DNA from 3 places in the Bradyrhizobium prioriisuperbiae genome. Region 1 is predicted to be linked to each of the others. Evidence: predicted binding sites of a transcription regulator. Region 1 holds the regulator's gene; each other region holds the start of a gene.
What was found. Region 1 encodes HrcA, which represses chaperone genes, less so after heat shock. Its sites were predicted from a motif close to GTTAGCACTCNCNNNNNGNGAGTGCTAAC; they were not measured.
Positions count from the first base shown of each region.

Region 2: a site for HrcA is predicted at 1,617-1,645, ahead of RS897_RS05090 (co-chaperone GroES). Genes of this name have one in related genera too.
Region 3: a site for HrcA is predicted at 1,369-1,397, ahead of RS897_RS26690 (co-chaperone GroES). Genes of this name have one in related genera too.

Region 1 covers NZ_CP135921.1:2,204,824-2,208,098, forward strand. Annotated here, with positions in the region: gene pncA (bifunctional nicotinamidase/pyrazinamidase) at 1-337, shown strand, start outside; gene grpE (nucleotide exchange factor GrpE) at 439-1,050, opposite strand; gene hrcA (heat-inducible transcriptional repressor HrcA) at 1,197-2,288, opposite strand; gene rph (ribonuclease PH) at 2,462-3,175, shown strand; gene rdgB (RdgB/HAM1 family non-canonical purine NTP pyrophosphatase) at 3,256-3,275, shown strand, end outside.
Region 2 covers NZ_CP135921.1:1,097,511-1,100,785, reverse strand. Annotated here, with positions in the region: gene groL (chaperonin GroEL) at 1-1,047, opposite strand, end outside; gene RS897_RS05090 (co-chaperone GroES) at 1,200-1,496, opposite strand; gene RS897_RS05085 (hypothetical protein) at 1,910-2,437, shown strand; gene RS897_RS05080 (protein phosphatase CheZ) at 2,543-3,275, opposite strand, start outside.
Region 3 covers NZ_CP135921.1:5,651,160-5,654,434, reverse strand. Annotated here, with positions in the region: gene RS897_RS26700 (cupin domain-containing protein) at 96-707, opposite strand; gene RS897_RS26695 (usg protein) at 793-1,104, opposite strand; gene RS897_RS26690 (co-chaperone GroES) at 1,443-1,760, shown strand; gene groL (chaperonin GroEL) at 1,803-3,275, shown strand, end outside.

The DNA of each region.
Region 1 (3,275 bases):
GGACCTCGCGATTCCGCAGGCCCAGCTCGTGATCCGCAAGGGTTTCCACAAGGAGGTCGACAGTTATTCGGCCTTCATGGAAGCCGACGGCAAGACCACCACGGGACTGAGCAGCTACCTCAAGGCCCGCAAGATGAAGAAAGTTTTTGTCACCGGGCTGGCGACGGATTTCTGCGTGGCCTGGACCGCGCTCGACGCCCGCAAGGCCGGCTTCGAAACCTACATCGTGGAAGACGCCTGCCGCGGCATCGACACCAAAGGCTCGCTCGCCAAGGCCTGGCACGACACCAACAAGGCCGGCGTGAAGCGGATCCAGTCGGGCGACATTGCCGTGTGAACCACAAACAACATCAAACAAAAAAGGCGCCGCGTGATGCGGCGCCTTTTTTCTTTCAACCTTGCTCTCACAACAACGCAACGTGTCCCGACAACAAGACCTCAGGTCGTAAAATCCGTCGTCGGCGCCGGCTTCGGGCCACCCTTGGCCACGCCGACCAGGGCGGGACGCAGGATGCGCTCGCCGATCTTGTAGCCGGACTGCACCACCTGCACGACGGTGCCCGACGGCACCGACGCATCCGGCACCTCGAACATGGCTTGCTGGAAGTTCGGGTCGAACTTCTCGCCCGACGGATCGAACTTCTTCACGCCGTTCTTTTCCAGCGTCGAGTGCAGCGAGCGCTCGGTCAGTTCGACGCCCTCGATCAGGGCCTTCAGGCCAGGATCGGCGGCCTCGCGCGCTTCCGCGGACACCGCATCCAGCGCGCGCTGCAGGTTGTCGGCGATGTCGAGCACATCACGCGCAAACGAAGTGATGCCGTAGGCGCGGGCGTCGGCGACTTCCCTGGCGGTGCGGCGGCGCAGGTTTTCCATCTCTGCCAGCGTGCGCAGCACCTTGTCCTTGGCTTCCGCGACCTCGCGGGTCAGTGCCTCGACCGATCCTTCTTCCGGATCGTCCGGCATGACATACGGCTTTGAGACAACAGGCTCAGCGGCCGCGTTGTCCTTGGTCGGATCGTCGGGATTTTGATGCCCGTTGGCTTCGGTCATTACTCCGCCTTCTAACTAAATGTCTCGTTCAAAACTCAAGCCCGCATATCAGGGCTCCGGAGCTGAAAATCAAGCTCCAGATCGCCTGGAACCGGCGGTCCAACCGCCTTTCCGGCTCTAAATAGGGTGGCAAAGTCCTTTGAAAATCACTTGCCGAGCATCTGGCTGACGATACGCGCGGCATAATCGACCATCGGGATCACCCGGGCATAGTTCAGCCGGGTCGGGCCGATCACCCCGAGGACGCCGACAATGTGGCCGGCGCCGTCTCGATAGGGTGCGATGATGGTCGAGGACCCCGACAGGGAAAACAGCTTGTTTTCCGAACCGATAAAAATGCGCATGCCGTCGGCGCGTTCCGCCCGTCCCAAGAGATCGATGACCCCGCGCTTGGTTTCGAGATCGTCGAACAACAGCCGCACTCGCTCCAGGTCTTCCAGTGCGTGCAGGTCTTCCAGCAGATTGGCATGGCCGCGCACGATCAGCTGCCGCTCGTCATTGGCGCCGCCCGACCAGCTTGCGATCCCCGCCGCCACGATCTTCTGGGTCAATTGGTCGAGCTCGCTGCGGCTCTGCGCCAGCGCGCTTTCGAGCTCGACGCGGGCTTCCGCGAGCGTGCGGCCGCGAATTCGCGCATTGAGGAAATTCGACGCTTCCGTCAGCGCCGAGGCCGGCACGCCCGGCGCCAGCGCCAGCACGCGGTTCTCGACCTGGCCGTCTTCGGCGACCAGCACCACCAGCGCCTGTTCCGGCTCCAACCGCACGAATTCGATGTGCTTGAGCCGGACATTGGATTTCGCCGTGAGCACCACGGCGGCGGTGCGGGTCAGGCCGGACAGCCGGGTCAGCGCCTCGCTCAGCGCAGCTTCAACGGTTTGCGCCTTGTTGACGGTGGCGAGCTGGGCCTCGATCGACTGCCGCTCCGGCTCGCTGAGATCGCCGACCTGCATCAGCGCATCGACAAAAAAACGCAGCCCGAGTTCGGTCGGCAACCGGCCCGCGGAGGTGTGCGGGGCATAGATCAGCCCGAGCTGCTCGAGATCCGACATCACGTTGCGGACCGAGGCTGGCGACAGCGGCAGCGTGATCAGGCGGGAAATATTGCGCGACCCCACCGGCTCGCCGGTCGCCAGATAATTCTCGACAATCTGGCGAAAAATGTCGCGCGAACGCTCATTGAGCTGCGCCAGCCCCGAATTGGGTGTGATCAGGTGACCGATCGGATCGTGGTGGGCCACGGCATGCTCCTTTGCGGCAACCCCATTTGTTCATATTCCGGGGCCTTTTCAAGCCTTTGAATGTGGCGGGGAATACGGCGGGCGCCTCAGCCCGTTTCAGCCCTTGCCGCTGCGGTCCTGCCCCCCTAAAAGCACCGCGAGATCATCATTTCCCTGCTTCTGGAGGACTTCCCATGCGGCCGAGCCGCCGTGCGCCCGATGAACTGCGCCCCGTGTCGCTGGAACGCGGCGTGGTCAAATACGCCGAAGGATCCTGCATGGTGAAATTCGGCGACACCCACGTGCTGGTGACGGCCACGCTGGAAGAACGTCTTCCCCCCTGGCTGAAGGGCCAGGGCCGCGGCTGGGTCACCGCCGAGTACGGCATGCTACCCCGCGCCACGCTGGAACGCACCCGGCGCGAGGCCTCCGCCGGCAAGCAAGGCGGCCGCACCGTCGAGATCCAGCGCCTGATTGGCCGTTCGCTGCGCGCCATCGTCGATCTCGAAGCACTCGGCGAGCGCCAGATCACAGTGGATTGCGATGTGATCCAGGCCGATGGCGGCACCCGCACTGCTTCGATCACCGGCGCCTGGGTGGCGCTGGCGGATTGTCTCAACTGGATGAAGAGCCGCAACATGATCCGCGGCGAGGTGCTGCGCGACAATGTCGCCGCGGTGTCATGCGGAATCTACAACGGCACGCCGGTGCTCGATCTCGATTACGCCGAGGACTCGGAAGCCGACACCGACGCCAATTTCGTCATGACCGGCGACGGCCGCATTGTCGAGGTGCAAGGCACCGCCGAGAAGACGCCGTTCACCCAGGACGAACTGCTGAAATTGCTGGCGCTGGCGCAAAAGGGCGTGACCCGGCTGGTCGACCTGCAGAAAATGGCTGTGGCGTAACCCGCCACGTCGTCTTCCGATTTTTGCTGCACCCTAGACCGAGGGTCTCTCGGACCCTCGGATCATGATAGGATTCGCTGATGAATCGCCGAATCACCGG
Region 2 (3,275 bases), 1.1 Mb from region 1:
GATCTGGTTGACGCGGGCTTCGATCGCCGGCTTCTTGCCGGCGCCGTTGACGACGGTGGTGTTCTCCTTGTCGATCACCACCTTCTTGGCGCGGCCCAGCATCTGAACGGTGACGTTCTCGAGCTTCATGCCGAGATCGTCGGAGATCAACTGGCCGCCGGTGAGAACGGCAATGTCTTCCAGCATGGCCTTGCGGCGATCACCGAAGCCCGGCGCCTTGACGGCGGCGACCTTGAGACCACCACGCAGACGGTTGACGACCAGCGTGGCCAGAGCCTCGCCTTCGACGTCTTCCGCGATGATCAGCAGCGGACGGCCCGACTGCACCACGGCTTCCAGCACCGGCAGCATGGCCTGCAGACCGGAGAGCTTTTTTTCGTGCAGCAGCACGTAAGCGTCTTCCAGCTCGGCGGTCATTTTTTCCGGGTTGGTGACGAAGTAGGGCGACAGGTAGCCACGATCGAACTTCATGCCCTCGACGATGTCGACTTCGGTGTCGAGCGACTTGTTTTCCTCGACGGTGATGACGCCTTCATTGCCGACCTTCTGCATCGCCTGGGCGATCATCTTGCCGATATTGGCATCGCCGTTCGACGAGATGGTGCCGATCTGAGCGACTTCGGCCGAGGAGGCGACCGGCTTGGCGCGCTTTTCGATGTCCTTGATCACGGCGGCAACCGCGATGTCGATGCCGCGCTTGAGGTCCATCGGGTTCATGCCGGCGGCAACCGACTTCGCGCCTTCGCGCACGATGGCCTGGGCCAGTACGGTGGCGGTGGTGGTGCCGTCGCCCGCGGTGTCGTTGGTCTTGGAAGCGACTTCGCGCAGCATCTGCGCGCCCATGTTCTCGAACTTGTCCTCAAGCTCGATTTCCTTGGCGACGGTGACGCCGTCCTTGGTGATGCGGGGAGCGCCGAAGCTCTTGTCGATGACGACATTGCGGCCCTTCGGGCCGAGCGTCACCTTGACGGCGTTGGCGAGAATGTCCACGCCGCGCAGCATGCGATCGCGCGCGTCGCCTGAGAATTTTACGTCCTTGGCTGCCATGTAATCTTACTCCTGATGATGGTCTTGATCCCGAGACGCGGCGCTGTGTCCGAATCTCGAAGGATCAAGTCGGTGAATGAATCGGATCAAACGAAACCCCACCCCACGCGACGACAGCAGACTGTCGGTCAGGGTGGGGAAAAAGCCCGTGCTTACGACAGCACGCCCATGATGTCGCTTTCCTTCATGATCAGAAGGTCCTCGCCATCGATCTTGACCTCGGTGCCCGACCACTTGCCGAACAGCACCTTGTCGCCGGCCTTGAGGTCGATCGGGGTCAGCTTGCCGGCTTCGTCGCGGCCACCGGGGCCGACGGCGACGACTTCGCCCTGGGAGGGCTTTTCCTTGGCGGAGTCGGGGATGATGATGCCGCCCTTGGTCTTTTCGTCGGCGTCGATGCGCTTGACGACGACACGGTCATGCAGCGGGCGGAATTTCGTTTTGGCCATGGGAGTTCCTCTGGTCTGCTGAAGTGGAGTAAGGCCCGCGAAAGCCGATCGGATGCGGCAGCCTGGACTGGGAGTCTTGGAAACCGCCGTTTCGAGCCGCCGGAGCGGTCCGAATGCATCCTTAGCAATCGAGCCTCAAGAGTGCTAACTATGCGCCCGGGGAAATATGGCCTGCCGCCGATCCTGTCAAGCAAAGGCCGATAGGCCCCGGGAAAGACAGCGTCTTTAAGCGCCCACTTTGAGCGGCTTGGGCGGGAGAAATCCCCTGCCGGGGAGTTTAAGGCCTTGGTGATGTCATTATAGGATGATCTGGAAACCATATCGCGGCACTGGGATGGGCGCCGCCGATTTGATTGAGCGTCGTATGCCGGTGGGACCGGGTACGACCGGGGATGTCAGTTTCAGGGGATCAGATGGAAACCTCACGTTTTGGGCGCGGCGTCGCGTACCTGGGAGCCGCGTCGGTCCTCGTGGCCTGTCTCGGCGGCTGTACCGGCTCGATGCCGAGTCTTGGTGGTTTCGGGTCGTCGCCACAGCCGGTGGAACAGGCCGCGCCGGCGGTCGAGCCGGAAATCCCCGGGACCATTCGTCCGGATGAAATCGTGGGGCGCTGGGGGCTTGCCTCCTTCCACAAGCCTGACGACAGGCTGCGGACGGAGAATGCCGCGCGCGGCCAATGCAAGCAGCCTTATGTGATCAATCCCGGGACCTCCGGCGGCATCATCATGCATCTCGCCGACGAGGCCACGCCGCAGGAGTTGCGCATCAAGGGCAGCCGCAGCGGCAAGAATTACATCGGCCCCCCCGGTCCGGCCGGCGGCGAAAAGGACCGCGAGATCGTCTCGTTCGATGGCCGCGTGCTGATCACGCGCTTCCTCGACAAGGATGCCAACGGCCGTTACGGCACCATGGTGTATGTCCGCTGCGCGCCCCGCGCTTAATTCTGTTCATCTCACGCAGAATCTTTTTCTCTGCTTCTTGAACGCCAAAGGGCGGCCACCGGTTCCGCCGATGGCCGCCCTTCGGGTTTTGTTGCCGGTCTGCCGTCAGCCGAACATTGCGTCGATGTCGTCCTGCGACGCATGACCGATGTCGCCCACGGCCTTCGGGCCGTTGAGCAGCCGGGCGTCGCCGACCCGGTCGTCGATGATTGCGGGCGCATGCGCCTTGATGGCATCGACCCCGCCCCAGATCTCCATCATGACGTTGATGTGGTGCTCGATGAACTTCATCGTGTTCATCACCTTGCTGATGCGCTGGCCGGTCAGGTCCTGGAAGTTGCAGGCTTCGAAAATGGCAACCACGCGATCCTGGATGTCTTCGCTCAACTGCGCCTGCTGATCCGGCGACTTCACTTTGCTGAATGCGCTCGCCGCCTGGTCGATGGCTTCGGCCGCTTCGAGAATCTGCTGGGTCGCTTCCTCGGTGCCGCCGACCACCGCGCCGAGCTCGCCGGTCACCCGCGCCATCTCGTCGCCGTCGAAGCTCTTGCCGTGCAGGACCGCGATCTCCTGTTTGGTGCGGTTGATCGCCTCGTGGATCAGGTCGAGCTCGATCTTGAGCTTTTCGCACTGCTCGATCTGCGCGCGATAGGTTTGCAGCAGCGCCTGGGCACCGGCGACTTCCTGCGTGATACCGTCGTCGCCGACCGCGCCATGCGGCGCGCCCATCTGCGCGCGAATGGCGCGCAACTCGTTCATGATCTCGCTGTGCGATTGGATGACATCGCCCGGGGCTGCGTCCACCGCCGGCGTGCTGCCGTACTGGGCTTCCTCGATG
Region 3 (3,275 bases), 3.4 Mb from region 1:
TTTTCCGTTCTGGTTGAATCACAACAGAGGCTCTAGCTTTTTGTTTTGACGCGTTTTCTTCACGCGAACCGGTATCCACTTCGCTCGAAAACGCTCTAGGCCAGTTCAACCGTCTCGAACTCCGCCGGCAGGATAATCTCCAGCAGTTCACTGTTGTCGGCGTAGTCGAGGATCATGTGCCGGATCTGCGGCGGCTGGATCCAGCAGCTGCCCTCGCGCATCTCGACCACGCCCTCGCCGTCGAACTGCGCCTTCACCCAGCCCTTCAGCACATAGACCATCTGGAACTCGACGTCGTGATAGTGCAGCTTGGAGACCTCTTCCGGATTGCAGGGACCGATCAGCCGGATCACATGCGCCTGCGCGAGGCCCTGAGTTGCAGCCGCAATGCCGAGATCGCGGTACTGCGCATAGGCGCGCAAACCCGTGGCGAAATCTTCGTCGCGATGATGGCTGACGACGAAGCGCTGCGGCGGGCGGACCGCACTTTGCGGTTTTCGTGGGCCGGCCTTGCGTGTGCCAGCCTTGGCGGCAGGTCTGCGCGGTGCGGCCTTGCGCGACACCGGCTTATGCGATGCGGATTTGTCCGCACGCGGCGAACGTTTGGTCGCGGCCGACCGCGCCGCCGACTTGCGCCGAACCACTGGTTTTTTCGCGGCCTTCCTGGTTGTCGGCTTTTTGCCCGCGGCCTTGTTTGCTTTCGCCATGGCGCTTCTCCCGTTTTTTATGACGGGAGATTAGTCCCTGCGGCCAGCAGCGACAACGCGGGCCTCGCGCGAGGGAGCTCTGCCCTCAGTGCAGGCGGAACATGCCGTCGACCATCCTGATCTCGGCCGGCTTGATCAGCCGCGAATGCGCCACCGTGACCGAGAACAGCGGTCCCTCCAGCTTCGCCTGCCAGAACGCCAGAAAGTCCCTGAGGGCGGGAAAGTTCGGGAACATGTCGTAGTTCTGCCAGACGTAGCTCTGCAGCAGCCAGCGGCGGTCGGGACGGCGGTACAGGATCTCGGCCGTGGTTAGCCCGTAGCCGGCGAGCTGCTTCTTGAAGTCACCGGACGCAGGGCCCTTCGCGGCCAATTCGTTCGACGCGTGTTTCGAAACCATGCCAACCCTCCATGCCGCAAGCGCGAGACGCGCTCACATGAAAATTTGACGCAGTACATTAACGCATCTCAAGCCCAAAAAATGAATAAAGTGTTGATATTCAATGCATTAGCAGCAGGAACGGCAAACTGCTAACAGGGCGGGCGCGGTACCGGATCGTTAACGACCCCGCCGGTTGACTGGCAGTCGTGTCTTACGAGTGCCAGATTTTTCCGATATCCCCTTGATCATCCTCACAGACCCGACTATGTCCGGACCAGCCGCGGTAGCACTCATTGACCGCGACTGCTAATACCCCATCAAAACTAAATCCTCTCAGAGGCTTAGGAGAAAACGCGATGAAATTCCGTCCGCTTCACGATCGTGTCGTGGTCAAGCGCATCGACGCCGAGACCAAGACCTCCGGCGGCATCATCATCCCCGACAGTGCGAAGGAAAAGCCGTCTCAGGGCGAGATCGTCGCCGTGGGCCCGGGTGGCCGCGATGAAGCCGGCAAGCTGATCCCGATCGACCTCAAGGTCGGCGATATCGTGCTGTTCGGCAAGTGGTCCGGCACCGAGGTCAAGATCGACGGCAACGAAGTGCTGATCATGAAGGAAAGCGACATCCTCGGCGTGCTGGAAGGCCAGCCCGCCACCGGCAAGAAGGCCGCGTAAGCGCCACCTCTCGTCTGTCAACGAAATCCAGGGAAACAAACAATGTCAGCTAAAGAAGTGAAATTTGGCGTCGATGCCCGCGACAAGATGCTGCGCGGCGTCGAGATTCTCGCCAACGCCGTCAGGGTGACGCTCGGTCCGAAGGGCCGCAACGTCGTGCTCGACAAGTCGTTCGGCGCTCCCCGCATCACCAAGGACGGCGTCACCGTCGCCAAGGAGATCGAGCTCGACGACAAGTTCGAGAACATGGGCGCCCAGATGGTGCGCGAAGTGGCCTCGAAGTCGGCCGACGCGGCCGGTGACGGCACCACCACCGCGACCGTTCTGGCCGCAGCCATCGTCAAGGAAGGCGCCAAGTCGGTCGCCGCCGGCATGAACCCGATGGATCTGAAGCGCGGCATCGACCTCGCGGTCGAGGCCGTCGTTGCCGATCTCGTCAAGAACTCCAAGAAGGTCACCTCGAACGAGGAAATCGCCCAGGTCGGCACCATTTCGGCCAACGGCGACGCGGAAATCGGCAAGTTCCTCGCCGACGCCATGAAGAAGGTCGGCAACGAGGGTGTCATCACCGTCGAGGAAGCCAAGTCGCTGGAAACCGAACTCGATGTCGTCGAAGGCATGCAGTTCGACCGCGGCTACATCTCCCCCTACTTCGTAACCAACGCCGACAAGATGCGCGTCGAGTTCGACGATGCCTACATCCTGATCAACGAGAAGAAGCTCTCCTCGCTGAACGAACTGCTGCCGCTGCTCGAAGCCGTGGTGCAGACCGGCAAGCCGCTGGTGATCGTTGCTGAAGACGTCGAAGGCGAAGCCCTCGCCACCCTCGTCGTCAACCGCCTGCGTGGCGGCCTGAAGGTCGCTGCCGTCAAGGCTCCGGGCTTCGGCGATCGCCGCAAGGCCATGCTGCAGGACATCGCGATCCTGACCGGCGGCACCGCCATCTCGGAAGATCTCGGCATCAAGCTCGAGAACGTCACCGTGCAGATGCTCGGCAAAGCCAAGAAGGTGATGATCGACAAGGAAAACACCACCATCGTCAACGGCGCCGGCAAGAAGGCCGACATCGAGGCGCGCGTGTCGCAGATCAAGGCGCAGATCGAGGAAACCACCTCGGACTACGACCGTGAGAAGCTGCAGGAGCGTCTGGCCAAGCTCGCAGGCGGCGTCGCGGTGATCCGCGTCGGCGGCGCGACCGAAGTCGAAGTCAAGGAGCGCAAGGATCGCGTTGATGACGCGATGCATGCGACCCGTGCGGCTGTCGAGGAAGGCATCCTGCCGGGCGGCGGCGTCGCCCTGCTGCGCGCCTCTGAGCAGCTCAAGCGCATCAAGACCCAGAACGACGACCAGAAGACCGGCGTCGAGATCGTCCGCAAGGCACTCTCCGCTCCGGCCCGCCAGATCGCCATCAACGCTGGCGAAGACGGCTCGGTGATCGTCGGCAAGATCCTCGAGAAGGAGCAGTATGCGTACGGCTTCGACTCCCAGAGCGGCGAATACGTCAACCTGGTCACC